Regions from separate parts of the Lysinibacillus sp. AR18-8 genome, predicted to be linked through region 2. Evidence: a T-box and tRNA genes for the amino acid it is inferred to sense, from the RefSeq annotation. Region 2 holds a T-box; the other holds one or more tRNA genes.
What was found. The T-box of region 2 lies ahead of tyrS (tyrosine--tRNA ligase). A T-box ahead of a tRNA ligase gene usually reads a tRNA of that ligase, here a tRNA-Tyr.
Positions count from the first base shown of each region.

Region 1: it has a tRNA-Tyr gene. The T-box ahead of tyrS (tyrosine--tRNA ligase) is inferred to sense a tRNA for this amino acid. The anticodon was not compared.

Region 1 covers NZ_MDGU01000023.1:1,127-7,679, reverse strand. Annotated here, with positions in the region: gene glmM (phosphoglucosamine mutase) at 1-76, opposite strand, end outside; gene BFM98_RS16285 (CdaR family protein) at 290-1,366, opposite strand; gene cdaA (diadenylate cyclase CdaA) at 1,359-2,195, opposite strand; gene BFM98_RS16275 (anti-sigma factor family protein) at 2,345-2,971, opposite strand; gene sigW (RNA polymerase sigma factor SigW) at 2,985-3,548, opposite strand; gene rocF (arginase) at 3,682-4,587, opposite strand; tRNA gene BFM98_RS16260 (tRNA-Lys) at 4,773-4,845, opposite strand; tRNA gene BFM98_RS16255 (tRNA-Gln) at 4,859-4,933, opposite strand; tRNA gene BFM98_RS16250 (tRNA-Tyr) at 4,948-5,031, opposite strand; tRNA gene BFM98_RS16245 (tRNA-Val) at 5,050-5,125, opposite strand; tRNA gene BFM98_RS16240 (tRNA-Glu) at 5,181-5,255, opposite strand; tRNA gene BFM98_RS16235 (tRNA-Asn) at 5,369-5,445, opposite strand; gene mbcS (acyl-CoA synthetase MbcS) at 5,715-6,553, shown strand, end outside.
Region 2 covers NZ_MDGU01000014.1:115,260-134,688, reverse strand. Annotated here, with positions in the region: gene argB (acetylglutamate kinase) at 1-542, shown strand, start outside; gene BFM98_RS12685 (acetylornithine transaminase) at 616-1,746, shown strand; gene BFM98_RS12680 (NAD-dependent epimerase/dehydratase family protein) at 1,859-2,740, opposite strand; gene BFM98_RS12675 (transglycosylase domain-containing protein) at 2,876-5,914, opposite strand; T-box leader at 6,017-6,225, shown strand; gene tyrS (tyrosine--tRNA ligase) at 6,309-7,577, shown strand; gene BFM98_RS12665 (cobalamin-binding protein) at 7,628-8,431, opposite strand; gene BFM98_RS12660 (iron-containing alcohol dehydrogenase) at 8,571-9,776, opposite strand; gene BFM98_RS12655 (MarR family winged helix-turn-helix transcriptional regulator) at 10,323-10,871, shown strand; gene BFM98_RS12650 (MFS transporter) at 10,963-12,159, shown strand; gene rpsD (30S ribosomal protein S4) at 12,231-12,833, opposite strand; gene BFM98_RS12640 (sensor domain-containing diguanylate cyclase) at 13,407-15,185, shown strand; gene BFM98_RS12635 (GAF domain-containing protein) at 15,274-15,753, opposite strand; gene hisJ (histidinol-phosphatase HisJ) at 15,779-16,573, opposite strand; gene ezrA (septation ring formation regulator EzrA) at 16,737-18,437, shown strand; gene BFM98_RS12620 (GNAT family N-acetyltransferase) at 18,527-18,994, shown strand; gene BFM98_RS12615 (cysteine desulfurase family protein) at 19,101-19,429, shown strand, end outside.

The sequences.
Region 1 (6,553 bases), on a different contig from region 2:
GTTTAAATGCAAATTCTGGTGTTAATTCACTATTCGCGACGCCACGGACGCCATCTGTTCCAAAATATTTACCCATTCTACTTATTCTCTCCTTCAATGCAAGACAGTGCCTAGTGAGTTTCTATCAAGCATTAGACACTTGTCCGCTTACTTTTGGAAAAGTCTGCTTTTGTTCATTCATTGGTAATTATTAATATTCCACTCTGCCAGTTTGTTTGATGAAACCTGAATTACAAACCTGATTGGATTTTTGATTTAGAATCAAAATAAAATTATAGTCACATATTGTTTAAGAATCAATATCTTCCGATTCCTCAGTTGACGTATTTTTATCAGTTGTAGTACTCTCATCTGTCACATCAGGTTCTTCAGTTGGAGGTGGCGTTTCCTCTGTAGAAGCTGGTGTTTTCTGCTGTTCTTCTTGTTCTACCTTTGTAATATCTGCCTTCACTTTTATTTTCTTGTCAGATATTTTTGTCACACCATCTGGTAATTTTACATCAAATTCATAAGTTTTGGACTCAGTAATTTTTGACAGGTCAACTGTTATTGGAATGGATGTTAAACTGTCAATAATTGATTTTCTACCATACACTTTGATCATTTTCGGTGTAAATGTTAATGAGTTAATGGTAATGTCTTCGGCAGCTTGCCCTGTTTCCTTAAGGACAACTGGGATCTCTCGACTATACTCCGCTATATCTACTTGAACTTTCACAATTTCAGGTTCAATAGTCACGTCTAACTTATTTAAATCTCTATCTAATACTTTTACAGCTGCTTCCTGCGTGAATGATTGCTTCAAGCCCTGCTCTCCTGTAACAGTTGCTTTTACATAACTAATGCTTTCAATAGCACTTTTTGCACCTGTTACATAAACAGTTGGCGGGTTGGCCGTCATTTCTTTTAAGATAAAACCTTCTTCGATTAAACGTTTGTTCATTTCAGGGTCCACTCGGAACTCCTGCGTGACCTTTTCCTCAATATTCACATGAACAGTTGCAGGGTCTAATGTCACCTTTAACTTTTCTGAAATATTTTCGTATTGCAGTTTTACATCATGCTCTCCCAGCAATAAATTGCTCAAATCCGCAAATATAGAAAAATCCTTAGCTCCCTTTGCTTTTAAAACCAATGCCATGGGACCTTCTATCGTTACATCCACAGTTTCAGGTAAACCTGTCACAATAAGATTCTCATTATCGTAATAAACATCCACTGGAACATCACGAATAACATCCGTTTGTTCATTTGAGGTAGCTTTATTTAAAGGTGACAACTCAGTACGCACTGAGAAAAAAAGCAAAAACGCTAAAAATAGCGCGATGATTCTAAGTACCCAAGGGCTATCCATCATTTTATCCATTCTTTTTCCCCCTCCAAGTCAACTTAGAGGATGCATTTGATTCTTGTACTGATCCGAACCACATTTTTCTTAATAATGTTTCAAACTCCTCTAGAGATAGATTTCGATGGAGATTACCATTTAATGTTATACTAATTGCGCCTGTTTCTTCTGACACAACAATTGTAATAGCATCTGTAACTTCACTTAAGCCAAGAGCAGCACGGTGGCGTGTCCCTAACTCTTTTGAAATAAATGGGCTTTCAGATAAAGGTAAATAACAAGCCGCTGCTGTAACTTTATCTTTTTGCATAATAACAGCCCCATCATGTAGCGGGGTATTTGGTATAAAGATATTAATCAGTAATTCTGATGAAATTTCAGCATTTAGCCCTATACCTGTTTCAATATATTCATTAAGACCTGTTTCTTTTTCAATAGAAATTAACGCACCTATTCGACGTTTAGCCATATAACTTACAGACTTCTTCATAGCCTCAATAAGTCTTGTTTGTTCTTCTTCTTCTTGACTTGATGAACGTTGGAATAGCTTTCCTCGTCCAATTTGTTCTAAACCACGTCTGATTTCAGGTTGGAAAATAATAATAATCGCTAGGAAACCAAACTCAATAACTTGTTGTAGCATCCAGCCAAGTGTTTGTAACCCTAAAAGGTCTGTTGCAATTCGTGCAATAATAATGACGAATATTCCCTTAAGTAATTGGACAGCCTTCGTACCTTTAATGAGGGTTAAGACTTTATAAACAACGTACCAAACGAGCAGTACATCAATGAAGTTAATAACAATATTCACAGGTGTTAAATCCGTGAAATGTTCGATAATTTGCACGTGGCATCCCCCACTTTTCATTACGAATCCATACACATTCAAGTATATCACATTCTTATCAAATGTAACTTTTTTCAAATAAAAAGTCTACTCAGAAGAGTAGACCTTTCAGCCTCTCACGTGCACTATTTTTTAGGACGTATAGAGTGTTATTTAGTTTCTTCTTTTTCCTCAAATGTCATGGCTGTCTTAACAGAATTTTTAATTGTATACCATAACCATTCAAATACTTCGTCAATTTCTTCGATTCTCCCTGAAACTACCGCTGAAGATGCCATATATTGCCCGTTGATTACTGTGACGTTGCCATCAACTTCACCTTCAACAATCAAATCGCCATTTTTCACAACAATATCGCCTTTTACCACTTCTCCTTCAGGGACAATCACTGTTTGACCATCCACAACTAAATTAGGTTGCTTGGTCACCGAGAAATGCTGGTCATCCATGAAGCTACCCAATAATGTAGCACTCATGAATAAGCAAAATACTGCTGCTGCCACAAGGAACGGATGCCGGCGAATCCATTTTTGTATACCTACTCGACTTTTTGGTTTTGGTAAACGAGCCATAACTGCTGCTTCAAAACTCGGAGGCGCTGTAATGTGGGAAGCACTCTTCACAAAGGCGATTGTTTCACTCAATTCTTGCATCAACTGTTTACAATCATTACATGTATGCAAGTGTTGTTTCAACTCTTGCTCATGCTCACGACTAATGTCACCGTCTAAATAATCATGCATATAGTCTATAATATGCTCTGGACAAGTATTCATGACGCTCCCCCTCCTACAGATTGTTTAATTGCTTACGTAATGCCTCACGTCCGCGGTGAATCCTCGTTTTCACCGTTCCAAGCGGCATATCTAAAATCTCGCTAATCTCTTGTAACGATAACTCTTCTATATATTTCAATACTATAACCGAACGGTATTTATCCGGCAATCGTCCAATTTCATATTGAATGCGATCTTGCAGCTCCATTTGTTCTAACTGCTCCTCTGGTAGCTGGTCATCTGCTGCGATTTGCGAATACATATCAAGCCCTTCTGTACCAGCTACTTCTGCATCTAAATAATAATCCGGTTTCTTTTTTCGAATACGGTCAATGCAGAGGTTTGTCGCTATGCGATAAAGCCACGTTGAAAACTTTCTTTTCTGATCAAATGTATGCAAGTTCATATAAGCTCGCACAAAAGCCTCTTGAGCAATGTCTTCAGACTCTTGTTTGTTGCCTAACATTCGATAGCATACTTGGTACAGTTTGTGCTGATAGAGACTCACAATATCGGCAAATGCGTTTTGATCGCCTTTAAGCACTTGTTTTATTCTCTTATTTACTAACGCATCCATTGTGTTGACTTCTCCACCTTTACAACTGTCTTATACTATACGAAGCACCAATAAGAAAAGTTTCGTTTTAATTCAATTATAGCAAAAGATTTTTATGCAATGTGGCAACAGGCAATTTTTTGTCAAATTTTCTTTAAACTAGTGTTTCGCCAAATAAAGATCCCATTAATGCAACAGCCACATTTGCTGTTGTATTCTTTTCATCTAATATAGGATTTACCTCTACAAACTCTGCTGAAGTTACCATGCCTGATTCTTGTAACATTTCCATTGCTAAATGGCTTTCTCGGTACGTAATTCCGCCTGGAACTGGTGTACCCACACCTGGCGTATAAAGTGGATCTAATCCGTCTAAATCAAGTGATAAATGTAAGCCATCAACATTTCGTTCCTTTAAATAAGCAAGTGCATCTTCCATCACACGTGTCATGCCAAGTCGGTCGATTTCATGCATTGTATATACTTTAATTCCTTGTTGACGTATCAATTCACGTTCTCCTGGGTCTACTGAACGAGCTCCAATAATAATCACGTTTTCTGGCTTAATTTTTGGAGCATAGTTGCGAATTTGCACTAAACGTTCATGTCCTAGCCCAATACTAACAGCTAACGGCATCCCATGTATATTGCCTGAAGGTGTTGTTTCAGGTGTATTTAAATCTGCATGAGCGTCATACCAGATAACACCGAGATTTTTGTAATGCTCACCTAATCCAGCTAATGTTCCAATAGCAATGCTATGGTCTCCACCAAATACGAGTGGGAATTTCTTTTGTTCCACTACTTCATGCACACTATTTGCTAATGCAGTACTAACATCTACAACTTCCTCTAAATTTAGTAATTTTTCATCCACAGCTCCGTCAGCAAGCTTTTGACTAACACGAATATCCCCTTGATCCTGTACATCGTGTCCGATAGCCTCTAAACGTTCAACAATACCTGCATATCGAATAGCACTTGGTCCCATATCTACCCCACGGCGTGTTTGTCCGTAATCTGTTGGTACTCCAATAATAGAAATATTAAGTTTATTCATGTTTTTATACCCCCTAAAAGTTATAAGATTATTGTAAAGCCTACATACCACTTGGCTCAACTCGACAAAAAGTTGTATATTTATTCATTTATAAATAACATAAAAAAATCTCCTACTGTTTTCAGCAAGAGATTAGTTATCTGTAGTTAATATAACACTTTTGAATAATTTTCATTCTAAAAAAGTGAGCCATGAAGGACTCGAACCTTCGACCCTCTGATTAAAAGTCAGATGCTCTACCAACTGAGCTAATGGCTCATAAAAGAAAAAATGGCTGGGGTACTAGGATTCGAACCTAGGCATGACGGAATCAAAATCCGTTGCCTTACCGCTTGGCTATACCCCAATCATTTATAAAACTGGTGGAGGGGGACGGATTCGAACCGCCGAACCCTAAGGAGCGGATTTACAGTCCGCCGCGTTTAGCCACTTCGCTACCCCTCCGAAATAACACAATAAGAATGGTGGAGGATGACGGGCTCGAACCGCCGACCCTCTGCTTGTAAGGCAGATGCTCTCCCAGCTGAGCTAATCCTCCATAGAAACAGGTGTTATATCACAGTTTATATTCTTTATAAAGCCTATGTTTTAAATGGTGACCCCTACGGGATTCGAACCCGTGTTACCGCCGTGAAAGGGCGGTGTCTTAACCACTTGACCAAGGGGCCAATATTATGTCTCAAACAAGACAAGAATTATAATAACATTTTTCATTAATAATTGCAATGCTTTTCCACAAATTTTTTTATGTATTATAGCATTTGAAAAAAGGACAAAAAAATGGCTCCGAAGGCAGGACTCGAACCTGCGACAACCTGATTAACAGTCAGGTGCTACTACCAACTGAGCTACTTCGGAACAATGCTATTCACTTTGGTTTTAGACAACCTCTTAAGTACATTTATTATTATAGCAAGCATTATAAATAATGCAACACATTTTGTGAAAATTTTTATATTTTTTGTCGAAGTATCCTCCTATATTCGTCTGAAAGCATAATAGTTCTCTATTAATTCTAATATTTCTATTTAACGTACTAAATATTCTTGCTGTATATTATTGTAATTGTTAAAATAAAAATAGTTTTATGAATTTTCTATCAAATTTTCTGGGGGAGGATGTTCAAGATGGTATCAAATGATTTAATTGCACCTGAATTTTATAACATCACAGAGGAATTAGAAAAATTTTCGCAAGATAGTGATCGCCAAGCAATACGTTGGTTAAATACACAACAAGAGAGACGTACAGTTTCTTATGTGGAGCTTAACCAAAAAATGAATCAATACGCAAACGCTTTTACGGAGAAGGGGCTTCAAAAAGGTGATCGTGTATTAGTTATTATTCCTCGACTTCCAGAAGCCTATTTCGTTTTTCTAGGCTGCTTAAAGGCTGGTATCGTACCCATTTCATGTTCAGAGATGCTACGTGCAAGCGATTTAGAATATCGGATGGAACATTCTTCTGCTAGTGCAGTTATTGCTTATGAGGCTTTTACTAGTGAAGTTGATCAAATTGCTTCTTCTGTAGACGCATTGAAAAATAAACTAGTGATCGGTGCTGCGAAAGGAGATTGGACTTCTTTAGATGAATTAGCAAGCAGCCAGCCAGCTACATTTACAGCCGTAGCTACTACACGTGATGACATGGCATTCCTTTCTTATACATCTGGTACAACTGGTAAACCTAAAGGCGTTGTTCATTCACATGGCTGGGGATATGCACATATTAGAACTGCAGCTTCAAAATGGCTTTGTGTACGTGAAGGAGACCTCGTGTGGGCAACAGCTGCTCCTGGTTGGCAAAAGTGGATATGGAGTCCTTTTTTATCCACAATCATGCTCGGTGCTACTGCATTTGTCTATCATGGTGGATTCGATGCAAAAACCTATCTTCAATTAATGCAGGATGAAAAAGTTAATGTTCTATGTTGTACACCGACTGAATACCGAATTATGGCGAAAAT
Region 2 (19,429 bases):
TTGTCCAATCGACCCTAATAGGGCAAGTAAACACTGCATTAGTTCATGAGTTAACAACAGCTGGTATAGCAGCCATCGGATTAAATGGCTTTGATAATCAGTTGATAGTCGTAGACTTTTTAGATCAAGAGACTTACGGGTATGTAGGAGCTATTAAAAATATCAATACATCCTTATTGGAAGCTTTAATGGGTGTAGGGATTGTACCTGTTATTGCCTGCGTAGGTACGACCGAAGCAGGTCAGGCTCTTAATATTAATGGCGATACGGTAGCAAGTGAAATTGCTTTAGCCATCGGAGCAGATAGCTTACTACTCGTGACAGATGTGAGTGGTATCCGTATTGAAGATGAATATCAAGCAATAGCTACACCTAGCCTTATAGATCAATGGACAGAGCAGGGCCATATTTACGGTGGAATGATTCCAAAAGTGCAAGGAGCGATTGACTGTTTACGGGCAGGGATTCCTTCTGTACAAATCGTAGGCGCAACTTTAATTGGTACAACAATTGTAGCCACAAGTGAACTTCTTTCTTCCTAGTGTTCTAAATAGGATAGCTTGAGAAGTATAGTTGTTGAAAGAAACTATTTTAAATGATAGTGGAGATGATAACATGAGTGTTTTATTTGAGAATTACGGCAAGCGTCGTGCACAAATTGTCAAAGGTCAGGGGACAATTGTTGAGGATTCAACAGGGAAGCAATACTTGGATTTTACTAGTGGCATTGCTGTGGTGAGTCTTGGTCATGCCCATCCAGCCGTTGTACAGGCACTTCAAGAGCAAAGCGAAAAGCTATGGCATATTTCAAATCTTTTTGAAATACCAGGTCAGGAAAAGGTGGCAGAAAAATTAATTGCTAATACACACTTTTCACATGCCTTTTTTTGTAATAGCGGGGCTGAGGCTAATGAAGCGGCCATTAAATTAGCTCGTAAGCATACAGGCAAACATCATATTATTACATTTGAAAAATCATTCCACGGTCGTACCTTTGGAGCAATGTCTGCAACAGGTCAAGGCAAAGTACATAATGGCTTTGGACCACTCGTAGAAAAATTTTCGATTTTGCCATTTAATGATGCTGCTACACTTGAAGCAACCATTGATGATTCAGTTGCAGCTATAATGCTAGAAATGATTCAGGGAGAGGGTGGCGTCAATAGTGTATCAGCAGAATTTGCCGCAGCTATTGCAAAAGTCTGTGAGGAGCAAGGTGTACTACTAATTGTTGATGAAGTGCAAACGGGCATTGGAAGAACAGGAACACGCTATGCATTTGAACAAACGGTATTAAAGCCACATATCGTAACTTTGGCAAAAGGCTTAGGTGGTGGTTTCCCTGTTGGTGCAATGCTCGGAACTGCTGAGCTTCATGCTACATTTAGTCCAGGAACACATGGTACAACATTCGGTGGAAACCCTCTTGCGATGAATGTGGCACAAGCTGTTTTAAATCATGTGTTTGAGCCAGATTTTTTACAGCAGGTACGAGAAATATCTGCCTATTTTGTGGCACAACTAAGGGCTCATTTATCTTCTAGCTATACTGTTCAAGGCCAGGGTCTCTTGTTAGGGATTGGCTGTGGGGACACGGAAGTTGCGCCTTATATCGCGGCAGCGGAAGAAAGTGGTCTTTTATTAGTAGGGGCAGGGCCAACAGTTATTCGTCTTTTGCCTCCATTAACGGTCACGAAGGAAGAGATTGACAAAGCAGTAGCTATTTTAAAGAACATATTACCGTGATAATACACTTTCGTTCAGCAATGAAAGTGAGGCATTAGCGGCAAAAATGTCTAGACATTAGGGATGAACAAAGAATCTGCTAGATATGAGCAGATTCTTTGCGCTATAAATGCTATTGTAGCTGTTTTACTAATGTTGTCACTAATTTTGGTAACCAATCTTCAAGCTGACTAAACGTAAATCCTGCCTTCTCAGCCTTTGCATTGGACATATACCAATCAGCAGGCACCCCATAAGGAGACTGTGATTCCTCATCACCACCAATGAGGGAAATTTTTGCGCGCTGACCACTTGCTTCTTCAATTAGAGCAATTAGATCTTTGAGAGATATGGCCCCTGATGCGGTAGCATTGTATGGTCCCTCAATAGGAGTAACGCCCGCAAAGTATAAAAATTCAGCAGCTTCCTCATCTGTAATATAACTCATCTTTGCATCAATGTTCGGTAAAGTAATCGGCTGATTCTGTAAAATATGTTCAACGTGGAAATGTAAACGTCGAGTATAATCATCTTCACCCATCACAATTGGAAAACGTACAGCTACGACTGGGAATGAAGCTTCTTTGAATAAGACTGCCTCCGCTTGTCGTTTTCCTTCTCCATAAGAAAATTCCTCTTGATGTCCCATACGAATTTGATACTGGTATGGATCAAAGTCTTCTTCCTTTTTCATCTTACCATCTACCTCATATGTTGAAAGAGTAGAAGTAAAGACCAGCTTTTTCGTTTTTCCTTTTAATATCTCGCAAATCGCTTGTGCCTCGTTGGGCGAATAGCAAATATTATCATAGACAATGTCCCATGTTGTATTGGCTAGTGCCTGTTCTAAAGCATCACGATCATTACGATTTACTACTAATTGCTTAACATGTGTACCAAAGGGATTGCCACTTTGACCACGTGTTAAAATCGTTACATTATGTCCATTTTGAATACAAAGATCAACTAGCTTTTTTCCAAAAAAACGTGTGCCTCCTAAAATCAATATGTTCATATATTTTCACCCCTTCAAAATAGTAGTCCTCTTAATAATGACAAAAAAACAGACTTACTACAATTCATAAGGAATATGCAGTAAGTCTGTTTAATTGATTATCTAATACAAATGCTTTTGCTAAGGCATAATGGATTAGCGCCTTGATGTTTCAGTTGGAGTAGTGGTATTACCATTGTCTCCTCCGTTTGTGCCATCTCCGGGGTTATCAGATCCATCGCCATTGCTTCCGGAGCCATCCCCGTTATTGGAGCCATTGCCATTGTTACCAGAACCATCCCCGTTATTGGAGCCATTGCCGTTATTACCAGACCCGTTCCCATTATTGGAGCCATTGCCGTTACTACCCGAACCATTACCATTACCATTGCCATTAGTAGGTGGCGTTGTAGGTGGTATTGGTTCTTGGTCGTTTTCCTCTGGGTCAGGTTCATTTTCACTACCGCCAGTAGACACAACATTGGAATGTGGTGATGTTAAACCTGTAATATCTACAGCGACCACTACATAAGCTTGTCCACTAGCAACCGTAATGTTTTGTGTTGACTCTAGTACGGACGTTACAAGTGTATTACCGCCATTCGTAACGTTGTAGATACGATAACCAACAACATCATTCGATGACTCTGACCATGATAATGTAGAGCCATTTACTGAAGCTGAGACAGCTCCTGGAGGGCTACCATCCGCTGGGAAATCAACTGCTGATACAGATGAATTCGACAATGTAGAATTCTTTGGTAACAGACTAGCAGGGTTCCCGCCAAGTCTACCTAACATTCGTTTAATAAAGTCTTGATTAATGCCTGCGCCACCTGCTTTTACAAACTCTGCTGGTGTATTTGGCAACGCATTATAAGTTTTTCCTTTAATCGTCACAACACTTGAAGAGGCTAAGCTATCATCAGGTTGTGATGGTAAAAATACTTTCGCATTAAATAAATCTGAGCGTACAAGACCTGCGCTAGCACAAGCTGCAGAAGGGGCCATGCCGGAAATACCACAGAATGACGCTGTCACAACATTTTTAGGCGCCTTAAAACTTGTTGGTGGGTCAATTAGCTGAGGGTCCGCATCGTAAACAGCATTCATTAAAGTACCCCATAGCTTATTCACCCGAACGCTTGGCTGTAAATAGGTGTTGTTAAATGCATAAAGTGTACGAGGTTGATCGTAACCCATCCAAACACCAAGAGATACATTAGGGTTATAACCAACTAACCAAACATCTTTATATTCTTGAGAAGTCCCTGTTTTTGCAGCGAAATCAGAAGAGAATTTTAATGTATTTCGTGCCATTGTCCCTGTTCCTTTAGTGAGAACATCACGTAGCATATCTGTCACGATATAAGATGTTTCTGGGCTAAATACTTGAACAGGTTCTACTTCATGTTGGTAAACAATATTTCCTTCTTGGTCTTCAATTCGATCAATCATATAAGCGTCAATGAATTGGCCACCATTTGCAAAGGTAGCGAATGCATTTGTATTTTCTTCAACAGTAGTTCCTTCGCTTAAAGCACCGATCCCAGTTGCTAGGTTAGTAAAATCATCTGGATGTAATTTTGAGAATCCCATTTTTACTAACAAATCTGCAGGGCGTCTACTAATAATATCATTATATAAACGTAGTGCTGAAATATTTTGAGAATCTGCTAAAGCTTCACGTGCTGGAATAAGACCTCGCTCATCACTCGTAATATAGTTACTTGGACTCCAAGAACCGATTGAGAATTTCACGTCAACTAATGGACTACCCGCACCGATTACTCCATACTCAATGGCAGGTCCATAAACAAGTAATGGTTTCATTGTAGAACCGTTAGAACGATAAGCTTGTGTTGCATGGTTTACTTGAGTGGTTTTAAAGTCTCGACCACCGACAAAGCTTAAAATACGACCTGTCGTATTCTCTATTAAAATACTACCTACTTGTACCGGCATCTCAATATCAATTTCTTCACCAGTAACAGGATCTTTCCCTTTACCAGTATACGTATGACCATAATACTGGAAGTCTTTTGCTGCTTTTTGCATCGCATCATACATATCTTTATTAATGGTTGAATAAATACGATAGCCTTTTGAACGAACATCACGATCTGCTAAAATCGTATATTTATCCTTTAATTTTTTTTCTGACTTTAAGCGCTCTGGGTCAATCCCATCATCTTTTGCTAATTTTTCAGCAATAATATCTTTTGCACGAGCTTCAAGCTCATAAGTCAACCAAGGATAACGATCCTCCGCGCGCATTTCTGGTCCACGGAAATCGGCAGCAATATCATAGTTTAACGCTTCATTATACTGTGCATCATCAATATAACCAGCTTCTTTCATACGATAAAGTACTGTTTTCATACGATCAATACCTGGTTTCAAAGCTTCTTCACTTTTCAGTTCACCTGTATTTGTAAATGGTGTATAAGCAAATGGTGCCTGTGGAATACCAGCTATGTACGCAGCTTGAGGAAGAGTCAATTCTTTTGCTTTTACGCCAAAAATTCCTTCCGCAGCTGTTTCAACACCTGCAATATTTCGTCCTGAAGAGTTACGACCATAGGGAATGATATTTAAATAAGCCTCTAATATTTCTTCCTTCGTCATAAAATGTTCTAAACGCATCGCTAGTAAAATTTCCTTAGCTTTACGCTCGTATGATACTTCATTAGTTAGTACTTGGTTTTTAATAAGCTGCTGGGTAAGTGTAGAACCACCTGTCTGCGTTGCAGAGTTTGTGACATCTTGTAATAACCCACGAATAACTGCTTTAGGAACAATTCCGTTATGCTCTCGGAAATATTCATCTTCTGTTGCCAGAACAGCATTCACGACCTCTGGTGCAACATTGCTAAGCGAAGTTTCACGTCGATCTAAATCTGTCCTTAATTTCCCAATATAAATATCGTTGGCAAAATAAATCTCACTGGTTTCTTCATAGCTAAAAATTTGATCCCTTAACTCTTGTTTTGAGCGTAACGGTTCTTCTTTTACAAGAGAAGCAAAATAACCAGCTCCAACTGAACCGACAAATACAGTGCCAACCAATGCAAAGACTAAAAATAGTAAAAATAAGTTCCAGGTAACACTACCTGAAATACGTAATTTCTTCATCCATTTTTGTTCAAGTAATTCATCGATCTTTGCATTGATTTTTTCAATCCAATCTTTCAATGTATCGACCTCCTAAAATCTTGTCTATTATAGCACATATTGTTTTAGCACGAACATAGTTATTGACTTTGAAAAAGAATCGTATAAAATTATGTTTATAGTTTTCTGGTGATGAAGAGCTTGCAGTAGTGTCTATATTCCCTGTTTAGAGAGCCAGTGGTTGGTGAAAACTGGTCATATTGTAGAGACGAATTACGTGCTTGGAGCTTAGACGTGCGCGCCTGCGATAAAGGCGGCTGAATGAAGTGGAAGGTGGATGACATCTTCAAGCTGGGTGGTACCGCGTTAGTTTGCAACTTAACGTCCCTGCATGCAATTGTTTGCGTGTAGGGACTTTTTTTATTTAAACATGTCCATGCACGTAATGAATTTAACCATTTTAGGAGGAATGAACATGACAAACGAATTATTACAAGATTTAGAATGGCGTGGTTTGCTATACCAACAAACAGATGCGGAAGGCATGGCAAAATTATTAGATGAACAATCTGTATCTTTATACTGTGGGGTAGATCCAACAGCTGACTCCATGCATATTGGACATATTGTTCCATTGTTAACGCTTCGTCGATTCCAAAAAGCGGGTCACCGTCCAATTTTACTTGTTGGTGGTGCGACAGGGATGATCGGTGACCCATCTGGCCGTTCAGAAGAGCGCCAATTACAAACAGTAGAGCAAATCGATAAAAACGTTCAAGGAATCCGTAGTCAATTAGAACGTATTTTCGAATTTGCGGAAGATGGCAATGGTGCTCAGCTTGTGAACAATCGTGACTGGATTGGTAATATCAACACAATTGAATTTTTACGTGATTACGGGAAACTAATTAACGTAAACTATATGTTAGCAAAAGATACGATTGCTTCTCGTCTTGACACAGGAATCTCGTTTACAGAGTTTGCCTATACGTTAATTCAAGGTATTGATTACAATCATTTATACAATCACTACAATTGCCGTATTCAAGTAGGTGGCTCTGACCAATGGGGTAATATTACAACAGGGTTAGAGGTTATTCGTAAAGCACACGAGGAAGAAACGAAAGCCTTTGGAATTACGATTCCATTAGTAACAAAGGCAGATGGTACAAAGTTTGGTAAAACCGCAGGTGGTGCTGTTTGGCTAGATAGTAAGAAAACATCTCCATATGAATTCTACCAATTCTGGATCAATGCAGCTGATGCAGATGTCATAAAATACTTAAAAATCTTCACGTTCCTATCTCGTGAAGAAATTGAAGCTTTAGCCGTATCTGTAGAGGAGGAGCCACATTTACGTAAGGCACAAAAGGCGCTAGCTGAAGAAATGACTCGTTTAATACATGGTCAAGAGGCATTAGAGCAAGCCATCCGTATTACAGCTGCTTTATTCTCAGGAGATCTAAAAGCACTTTCAGCCGAAGAAATGAAGGACGCTTTTAAAGACGTTCCTTCTATTGAAATGGCTAAAGAGGATAAAAACATTGTGGACCTACTTGTGGAGGCCGGCATTTCCTCTTCAAAACGTCAAGCACGTGAGGATGTATCAAATGGTGCTATTAGTGTAAACGGTGAAAAGGTAACAGATTTAGAATATGTAGTCGATGCGAAGGATCGTTTAGAGGATGCATTTAGCATTGTCCGTCGAGGTAAGAAAAAATATCATATGGTGAAATTTATCTAATTTCTATTTGCAAAACCACATCCCAAAAAACGCTGGATGTGGTTTTTTCATCATAAGAAACTTGGAGGTTTTATTTGTTCATATTCTTTAGGATGCAGTATTTTTCCAAGCTTTATAGCACCTTCAATAAGTCGTGGAGAAGGGCGACAATACAGCCATTCTTCCATTACATGGAGCTGTTCCGATTGAATGGCATGTAACTCTTTGGCATATGGACGTTTTAATAAATTAGCAGGTTGGATACGCTCAAATGCGACACCAACCCAAGCCATCATGATATAGTCAGGCTGGCGTTTAACAACATCTATCCAATCTGTTTGAACACTAGCAAGCTCAACATCTTGAAATAGATTAATGCCACCAGCAAGAGCGCTAATTTCTGTTAGCCAATTTATTTTCCCAGGAGTGAAAATAGGGTTCGGCCACCATTCCCAATACAGGGTAGGTTTCTTCGGAATTGTTTGTGCAATGGAATACATTTTTTCGATGGAATGCATGTACTCTTCAGCAATTGTCTTTGCTTGTTCCTCCACTTGACAAGCTTTCCCGAGTGTCAGAAGATCTTGCGCAATTTCTTCTAATGAGTTTGCATTAAAAATAATATGAGGGATATTTCTTTCTTTTAGTGCCTCAATGTTTTTTTCCATACCAGGTACACTCAAGGAAGCCAGAACAAGATCAGGCTGTAATGCCTCTAATGCATCCATGTTAATTGATAAATCAGGCCCAAGCTGTGGTAGATCTTTAACCGATGATGGCCAATCAGAATAATCATCAACTCCAACGAGCTGGTCTGTCAGCCCTAAATAGGCGACTAATTCTGTATTGCTAGGACAAATTGAAATTAAACGCATATTATTTTCTCCTATTCTTTTTAAGAGAAGTATAGCGAGAGTTCCCGTGATAGACAATGTGTGTGTATCGAGTCCATAAAAAAGTGGAGAAAACATTTGTTTTCTCCATCCTTTGTATAGGCTTATAGGAAACCGTCGATTAAGAAAGGGCAACTGCCTCGAGTGACTCTTCTTTTTTCACAATAGGACCCATTGCATTTGTGATGATTTGTTTGATATCCTCTAGTGTTGCTTTACGAGGGTTCGTCTCAGCACACACATCTAATAATGCATTTTTTGCTAAGATCTCAATATCCTCATCTTTTGCACCTAATTCACGGAAGCCGCTAGGAATATTTAAATCTTGTGATAACTTCTCAATAGCTGTAATAGCCTTTTCAGCCGCATCTCGCTTACTTAAACCCTCTACATTTTCTCCTAATAATTCAGCGATACGAGCAAAGCGCTCTGTACGTGCTGTGACATTAAATCGACAAACATGTGGCAATAAAATAGCGTTGCACACGCCATGTGGTAGGTTATAGAAACCGCCCAATTGATGAGCAATTGCATGAACATAGCCAAGTGATGCATTATTAAAGGCCATTCCCGCTAAAAATTGTGCATATACCATTTGTTCACGCGCTTCTATATCAGCTCCATTTGCATAGGCACGTGGTAGATATTCAGGAATTAGCTGAAGGACCTTTTCAGCACATGCGTCCGTGATTGGTGTAGCATTCGTAGAAACGAATGATTCAATAGCATGTGTTAGTGCATCAACCCCAGTAGCTGCCGTAAGAGCAGGAGGTAAACCAATCATTAATTCAGGATCGTTTATAGAAAGTAACGGTGTCACATGCTTATCAACAATGGCCATTTTTACTTTGCGTGCTGTATCTGTGATAATAGTGAAACGAGTCATTTCACTGGCAGTACCAGCAGTTGTATTAATTGCAATTAATGGCACAAGTGGATTTTGTGATTTATCAACGCCTTCATAATCATGAATGCGTCCACCATTCGAAGCAATAAGTCCGATACCTTTTGCTGCATCGTGTGCGCTGCCTCCTCCAAGAGAAACAATAGAATCACAGTTTTCCGCATGATACACGGAAATGCCATCTTCTATGTTTTGATCTGTTGGATTTGGTTCTGCTTTAGGGAAAATTGCTACATCAATTCCAGCAGCTGTAATGATGTTTGCAATTTGTTCTGAGAGACCTAATTTGTGTAGACCCTCATCTGTTACGATTAATGTCTTTTTCACTTCTAAATCATTTAAGCGTTTACCAACTTCTTGAATTGCTCCAGGTCCAAATAAGTTTGTTTTCGGCATAACAAATTGCTTTAGAACGTCTGACATATTTCCAACCCCTTTTAAAAAATTATTATTGCTTGAATGATGGTGAACCACCTTTCGCAATTCATCGTATTCTATTTTTTGTAAAAGTTCAACTCGTATTTTTATTAAAATTGTTAAATTTCTTCATGTTATTATTTTACAAAAAAGTTAAGGTGATGATAGGAGCATTGGAATGTTGTTTTGTTGTAGAATATTGAATTTAAAAAGGTTTTAAAAATATTTTACTATGAAAGTAAAATATATTTTTTGGAAAACAGTTCTATTTTGACGATCTAATGAATAGTAAATAACTGATATTTTGTTTTTATTATAAAGGTAGTGATTATGTTATTTTGAAACTATGTAATTGCTATTTTAAAGTACATAAAATTGCCACAATATAAGAGAAAAAATTATTGTTGGTTATAATAATCTGGGCAATGCGTCTGCTCTAAAAAAGTAGTGCATCATTTTGAAGAAATCAGTGAAAATAAAAATTCTTGCTTTGGATTAAATTTATAGTTAGAATAGTTGATAGTTAGATAATCTAATTAAAAGGTGATTGTAATGACAAAAAGTAAGAAATCGTACACACATGAAGATGATTTACCTGTATTAGGGGTAGAGCCGTATTTTGAACTGATTCAAACGTCTTCTTCAAGTGATACAAATCGAGAAGATGCCAAGCTGGGATTAATGTTGTTATGGTTAAGTGATTATGTGCTGGATGTAGCAGACAATGAGTTAGCTCCTTTTGGCATTACGGAAAGTAAATTAGACTTATTACTATTGCTGACTCTACATGAAGATAGACGAGCGACTCCATCAGCTTTAGCTCAACGATTAGGAATTACGAGAGCATCAGCAACGTCAATGCTTGATTGGCTAGAAAAGAGAAATCTTGTTGTACGGAATCATAGTAAAGAAGATCGGAGGAAGGTCTATGTAAGTTTAACGGATGAAGGTCGTGCTTTTATAACGAAAGTGTTACCGACTTATTGGTCGTCATGTGCTTCTAATTTAATTGATTTGGAACCTGATGAACGAAAAGTATTTGAAAAGCTAGTGAGTAAATTATTAAAATCTATACAAAGAAAATTAAAGGTGGAACGTTAAACTGTAGCTATGTTGGTACAGTTTAATTTTTAATCGTTTAATTAGATTATCTAACTATAAGTTAATCGAACTAAAAAGGTGATGTATTTAAATGAACATTGTAATTTCAGGAAATCGAGCAAATTATGCTTTAATGACAACTATTTTATCCTGGACAGGTATGGTAGTGATGTCGAGTCTCTATTTAACAATACCTCTGATTAGTGTATTCAGTGATTATTTTCATATTTCATTGACTAAAGCGGGTTTTACATCTAGTGTTTTTTCACTTGGATTTGCACTAGGGTGTTTTTTCTATGGTGCGATATCAGAAAAATATGGTCGTAAAAATATCATTGTATTTGGGCTTTTTTCATTAAGCGTAATAACGTTACTTCTAGGTTTAGTTAATGACTTTTCTTTTATCCTTCTATTGAGAGGATTACAGGGGCTTGCGGCAGCAACATTTTCACCAGTAGCACTTGCCTATACTCTTGAGGTTTTTCCAAATGATCGAAAAGTTGGGGCAGTAGGTTTTATCAGTACGGGATTTCTTGTAGCGGGTATAGTTGGTCAGGTGTTTAGTGGATATGTAAGCGACCATAGTCATTGGCATGTCATCTTTTATGTACTTGCTGTAGTGTATGTTATGACTGCTTTGTTAGTCGTGTGGATCTTACCGAAGGGAATAATTCAGAATGAAACTAAAAATATATGTGCTCCTCTGAAGAGAATTGGTATTATTTTCACCAATAGAAATTTGATCTTTAGTTATATCATTGCGTTTGCATTATTAATGTCATTTGTCAGTATGTACATTATTTTAGGGGCTTATTTAACGAGTGATTTCTTTGGTATGAAAAGTCAGAACCTTATCTACATTCGTATCTTTGGGGTAGTGGGGATGGTTATGTCACCATTTGCGGGGAAAATAGCAAAGCGTTTTAATGTGCTGTTTGTACTGAAAATGGCCTTAACTCTCGCGATTATTGCACTGACCGCGATGAGCTTTATTTCAACTATAGCTGGTTTAACCATCAGTAGTATTTTATTTGTTGGTGGGATTGCCCTTGCTGTTCCTTCATTAGTAACGCTTGTTAGTCAGTTAGGTTGGAATATGGGAGGGATTGCAGTTTCTATGTACACAGTAATTTTATTTGCTGGAACAAGTGTTGCACCGTTCATATCTGCTTATTTCATACAATTTGGTAGCTTTACTGTAGCCTTCCTCCTACTTGCTACAATACTCGGTACTGGATTAGTTTTTGCGCTAATGATTAAAAGCGGAAAAAACGTAGGTTCTAATTGATTGTTCATAGAAAAAAAGCCCTGAAGCCTTGGTATACAAGGGATTTCAGGGCTTTTATTAGCATCAATTGATTAACGAGAGTAGAACTCTACGATGAATGCTTCGTTGATTTCAGCTGATAATTCAGAACGCTCTGGAAGGCGAGTGAATGTACCTTCTTTTTTGTCAGCATCGAATGTTAAGTAGTCAGGTACGAAGTTGTTTACTTCGATTGCTTCTACTACTACAGCAAGGTTTTGAGATTTTTCACGAAGAGAAATCGTTTGACCTGGTTTTACGCTGTATGATGGGATATCAACGCGTTTGCCATCTACTAAGATGTGACCGTGGTTAACTAATTGACGAGCTCCACGACGAGTACGAGCTAAACCTAAACGGTAAACTAAGTTGTCAAGGCGAGTTTCAAGAAGGATCATGAAGTTTTCACCGTGAACACCTTTCATTTTACCAGCGCGGTTAAATAGAGTACGGAATTGACGTTCGTTCATACCATACATATGACGAAGTTTTTGTTTTTCTTGAAGTTGTAAACCGTATTCTGATAATTTTTTACGTTGGTTTGGACCGTGTTGTCCTGGTGCGTAAGGACGTTTTTCGATTTCTTTACCTGTACCGCTTAGTGAGATACCAAGACGACGTGATAATTTCCAAGATGGACCTGTATAACGAGACATATTGTTGTCTCCTCCTTTAAATTTGGTTTTTTTGTTGTAAAACAAAAACCAGTAGTACCCATTCTTACACGCATTTTATTTTCATGTACTTTCGCCTATGCAGCCGTTAGGTTACACAATACACCATCTAATTTTCATTGCTGATCATCTAAGTAGTTGTACATCAGAAAATAGAGGAATAAAATACAATCATAAGCTTATACCACTGCTGCGTTTATTTTACACAACCTCCATTGTAACTGCTTTGGACAAGGACGTCAATTATTAGCTAGTAAAAAAATATAAAAGAACATAGTAGGAAATTCCTCACTACCTATTTAAAATAATATGGGAATAGTTAATGATACGCTGTGTTATGTAAATTGTAAAAGTAAGGGATAATTACATAGTCAAAATGACACAAATTATGTATAATATATTATAAGTTAATAGTAATTGATTTGGACGTTATATAGAAAAGGTGATTTCATGACAGACCATTTACAAACGCTAAAATATATAAAATCTGATGTTTTGAGCTTTTGGGTGAGTTCTTATGAAGAACAAACTAGTTTTAATGGGTATTTTTGTTCATTGAAACAGTTTCTAAAGAAGCGCTTGAAAATTGATAATGCTGCTTTTCTTAGTTTTGAAGGTAATTCCTTAATCCCAATCGAAGAGATGGCTTCATTAACAATTGAAACAAAGCTAAATGCTGTGTCATGGCTGATGATCGAAGCTAGTTTTTATCAACAAAAAGTAGTGAAAATTCCTTATATATTGAAAGCAAGACAGGCCTATTCAATGATGACAGATATGGTGCTTTTCCAAGCAGAGGGCAAAAATCCCATTGGTATATTACTTGTGGAGGCAACAGAGTCTTGGACAGACTTTATGACCTCGGAGTATGGTGAAGAGTGTATAGAAACACTTTCAAAGGTTCTTCAAATGATTAGAGACAATTTAGATGTCAAAATAAATGAAGACCAATATAGAAAACTATATAACATGACTGACTTATTTCATTCAACAATGGATATTGATTTAATTTTAGAAAATGTATTAAAAAATATACGGGATAATTTTCCTGAGTTTAATGTGGAGCTTATTTTATCGAATGATCAAGATCGACACACGACCATCGATATTAAGCTTTTTGATTATTTATCAGAAAGACCTGCTACAATTGAAGCCTTTGTATCAGGAGAGTTGACGACAGAGCTAGCGAGCGATTTAAATTGTCGGTTGTTAAATGCACCGATTAAGGGTAGGCAAGCTATTTATGGCATCTTGCAAGTAAGTGCACCCACCACTTATCTTTTTTCAACAACCGAAAAAGATTTTGTACGGATGCTGGCACAAGCTTCAGGAAATGCTCTTGAAAATGCAAAGTTATATCATCAATCGCATCGCCTCGTAAGTGATTTACAACTCATCAATGAAACTTCGCATCGTTTAAATATGCGAATTGACATTCATGAAATGTTACTTTTCCTACAAAAGCAGTTACTGAAATCCTTTCAGCCAATGGAAGTATGTTTCGCATTTAAAAAACACGATACATTTGAAATAACAGGTGCAAGTACCTCCCTGTTCCATTCAGAAAACGGTCAAAGTTATATAAAACATGTTGAACAGCACTTTGCTCAAACGAATGATCCACTATTTGTTGCCGATTTCAGCCGTCTAACTCCTAATCAAATTGAGTATCGCTCTATTATGGCGATTCCTATACTTATGGAGGAAAAGATTAATGGTTTTAGTATTGTCTTACATAAAGAGCCATATTTCTTTTCATTCGATAGTTTCAAATTAATGCAATCTTTAATTCACCATTCATCATTAGCCATTGCAAACTCAATTTTACGAACACAGCTTCAGGAAATGGTCGATTTGGATCATTTAACGAAACTGTATGCTCGTAGTTACCTCGATCAGTTTGTAGAAAAATCACTTGAATATGATCAATCTGGTATGTTTTTGTTAATTGATATTGATAATTTTAAACGCATTAATGATACGTATGGTCACCAAGTTGGAGATAAGATTCTTGTTCAGATTGCGGTTCAATTAAAAGAGACTATTGGAAGTCGTGGGATTTGTGCAAGATGGGGTGGAGAAGAAATGTCTGTCTATGTCCCTAACATCGATGAAAAAGAAGCTTTAGAATTAGCATCAACCATTGTGGAAGTCATCCCAAGTACCACAGATCCACAAGTAACCATTTCTGCGGGTCTTATAACATGGGATGAGCGAGATCGACCAGCATTCCAATCTGTGTTTTTACATGCAGATACAGCCTTGTATGAGGCGAAAAACAGTGGGAAAAATCGCTTTTGTACTCACAATGGATCGTTCCAAACGAATTCATAGGATTATAAAGCAAAACGTAAATGGTTGTTTAAATAAATCGCCCTGAAATGACAATATAAAACATTTCAGGGCAATTTTTAATATTGTATTATAAATGGTTAAGGAGTGTTTTAACAAATTCCTCTAGGCCATTACGATCTTCCTCTGAAAAGCGATTCACGATAGGACTATCGATATCTAACACACCAATAATTTCACCTTGCTTCATTAGCGGTATAACAATTTCAGACTGCGATGCAGCATCACAGGCAATATGCCCTGGAAAATCATGTACATCTTTTACAACAACTGTTTCTCTTGTTGCCACAGCTGTACCACAAACACCACGCCCAATAGGAATTCTAACACAGGCAGGAAGACCCTGGAATGGTCCTAACACAAGCTCATTATCCTGCAAGAGATAAAAACCAACCCAGTTAATGTTCGTTAAAAATTGATTTAACAGAGCAGAGGCATTACTTAAATTGGCGATTTGATTGGTTTCGCCAGCTAATAGTGCATCTAATTGTTTTGATAATGTCAGATACTGGTCAGCAATTGATCCTTCGTAATTAATTTGTGTAAACATACTAAGCACCTCGTTTAAAAGTTATTTAAATTGGTAATATAACATTATAGTGTTGATGTAAATCTTCTGCGCAATGTGCATCTGAACCAAATACATATGGTAGTTTAATAGTTTGACTATAATTGATAAGGGCAAATGGTGGATAAGGCTCCTGACAATATTGTTTACTTAAACCTGCACTATTTAAATCTAATTCATAGCCCGCGAATTTCATGCTGTCTAATACTTCTTTGATACGTGGGGTGTCATTGATTTTTTCGTTGTGCGCTAGTTGGAATTTATGAATAAGTGATGGATGTCCAATCCGTTTTGGTTTGTATGGTCCAAGATCTGCTCTAATCGATTGTAGGACAGTATCATAATATAAATCATATACCAGTTCAACAGAGCCAACTTTTTTTGAAAAATCAATAAAGCATTCAGAAGAAAAGTCGATACATACAAAGGTATCTTGCCATTTTAAAAAATGGACTGATAAAATAGCGTCATCTAAAAGATGTCCATAGGTATCAAGGAATTGACGAGTTTCTTGTTCGTAGCCTTGGATGTAGTCAACTTCTAGTCCGATGCGGATACGAATATCTTGTGCATACTGTTGTTGTAGATGTTGCAATTCTTCAATGTAAGACATGAGATCATCAGGATTCATGCCACTATCTTGTTGCGGGGTTGGATCGACAAAACTTTTGGGCAATGGGGCGTGTTCTGTAAATGTTATATCTGTGAAATGTTGAGAAATTGCTTTTTCAATATATTGCTTGAATGAGTCCGTAGTGCCATGTGGACAAAAAGGACTATGTATATGCCCATCACGTTTCATAATTTAACACTCCTTTAGCTCTATAGATACGCTATTTAAATATTTCACAATAGCGAAAATACAGTTTTCTGAAAAACACTTAAATTTTAGTACAAAAGGCGAAAACATAGTATATAATAAATACAACTAGCCAATTCGTTTATTGTAGAATAGGAGGCTTACGATGGAGTATATCATCATTCCGATTATCCTACTATTAATTTTAGCCATAGTAGGATTTATGATGCGAAGAAAACATGTTGCAATTATTGCAAAACTAGAAAATGAAAAATTACAAATACAACATAATCCTATAAATGAAGAAATTTCAAAAGTAAAATCTTTAAACATGAACGGTGAAACGGAAGAAATGTTTGAACGATGGCGCAATACTTGGGATGAAGTCATCGACGTACATATGACTAAAATCGATTCTCTTCTATTTGATGCTGAGGATCAAATTAATCGACTTCGTTTTAAAAGGGCAACTTTAATAGAACGTGAAATTGAAGATTACATTGAGAAATGCGACCAAGATAAAAATAAAATTTTAGAAGAACTGAATGAATTAATTGGCAGCGAAGAAAAAAATCGAATTGAAATCGAACAATTAAAAGAATACTATCGCTCTGCAAGAAAGACATTGCTGGCTCATCAGCATTCATTCGGTGTAGCATTACCTGCATTAGAGAAGAAGCTAGAGACATTTGTTCAAAAATTTGAAGAGTTCGATGTCCTAACGAATGAAGGTAATTATTTGCAAGCGCGAGAAATTGTCATTAGCTTAAATCAAGAATCGCAGCAGACATTCGAATATATTAATGATGTTCCAACCATCTTAACGGAAATTCAAGTGAAGCTACCAGGTGCGGTTCAGGAATTGCGTAATGGTCAGCGTGAAATGGAAGACCAATCTTACTATTTACAGCATTTAGAATTGACAGATGCACTTAATAAATATGAAAAAGAATTCGAGGCATTAAAACTCGAACTTGCAGAGCTGAATTTAAAAGTTGTTAAACCGCGTGTGACAGAAATAAATGAAGAAATCGACCATTTTTATGATTTACTTGAAAAAGAGGTTATTGCTAAAAATTATGTAGATCAAAATTGTGATCGTTTATTAAGTTCTATTACCAATGTCATTTCTTCAACAAAATTAGTGAATGACGAGGCAACGTATGTACAGCAAAGTTATCATTTAAATGAAAAAGATGCCGAAATTCCAAAAGCCGCTTTAAAACAATTGGAAGCACTGCAACGTCGCTATGATCTATTAGCTATGCGAGTTAGGGAAGAAAAATCAGCTTATTCTAGCTTACAGGAAGAGTTAATCGAAATTAGTGAAGAGCTTGAACGAATTCACGAAGAACAAGGTCATCTATCGAATACAATGAAGAAACTTCGAATAGATGAAAATAAGGCACGCGCTCAAGTCGAAAACTTAAAGAAAATATTACAGGATACTGATCGTTTATTGAACAAGGCAAATATTCCAGGAATTCCTGAGGAGATGGATGCACGGCTTGATGAGGCAGCAGAGCACATCTATGTTGTCATGCAAAGCTTGCAAGAAGTACCACTTAATATGGGTACTGTTCATAATAATCTAAATGCAGCAACACTCTGTGTAGAGGATGTTAAAGTAAAGGCACATGAGTTAATAGAAAATGTGATGCTCATTGAGCGTATTATTCAGTACGGTAATCGCCATCGCGCATCGAACCCAAAATTGAACGGACGTTTAAGAGAAGCAGAAGAGGCTTTCCATCAATTCCGTTATGCAAAGGCTTTAGAAGAAGCCGGTACAGCAGTGGAAGAAATGGAGCCAGGTGCCTTAAAGCGTATTCAAGAAATGGTTGCCGAAGAATTCATAGCAAAATAATTCAAATAACATTTTGAGCTGTCTAAAAAGTATAGCGATTACTTTTTAGACAGCTTTCTATTTATGCTTAGATTAGGATGTGATTCAGTATGAAATTGTCCATCAAAGAAATGAATGAACATTTCGCAAGTGAAATTTTACAATGGCAATATGTAGCACCTTACGATTTTTACAATAATGAATTATCGGGTGAAAATGTACAAGAAATGCTTGATAATCCTTACTTTGCGATCTTTAATAATCATAGTGAACTAATTGGCTATTATTGTACAGGTAAAGCAGCCCAAGTGCCAAAAGGGCAAGGTTTTGGGGCGTATGAAGAAAACTGTATAGATATTGGAATTGGGTTGAAGCCAAATCTAACGGGTCAAGGATTAGGAACGGCATTTTTTTCGTTTATTGTTCAAACAGTTCAAGAAGAATATCAGCTGCCATTACGTTTAACAGTTGCACTATTTAATAAGAGAGCAATCCATCTTTATGAAAAATTTGGTTTTGTTAAAGCAATTGAATTTAGAACACCAACAGAGTTTGTCACGATGGTGAAAAAAATGTAGGATATCAATTAAAATTTAAATAATTGTTAAAGTTAGTGGTCAATCGCCAAAGATTGCGTTATGATAAATACCGTTAAATCAACGTTTTGAAAGTGTGTGAAAAGTTATGGTTAATACAATTTATTTGGATAATAGTGCAACAACTAAGCCTTTAAAAGAGGTTATGCAGGCTTTTATGGTTGTAAATGAGCAGTATTATGCCAACCCTGCTTCCATCCATGCTATGGGTGTTGAAGCAAATGATTTATTAATACGTGCGCGTGAGCAAGTAGCAGATATTTTGCAGACAGAGGCAAAAAATGTGCTATTTACTTCAGGTGGTACAGAATCAAATAATGCAGCTATTTTTGGAATAGCACGTAGTAATACGCATATAGGAAAGCATATTTTAACGACTGAAATTGAACATCCATCAGTGCTAGAAACAATGAAACA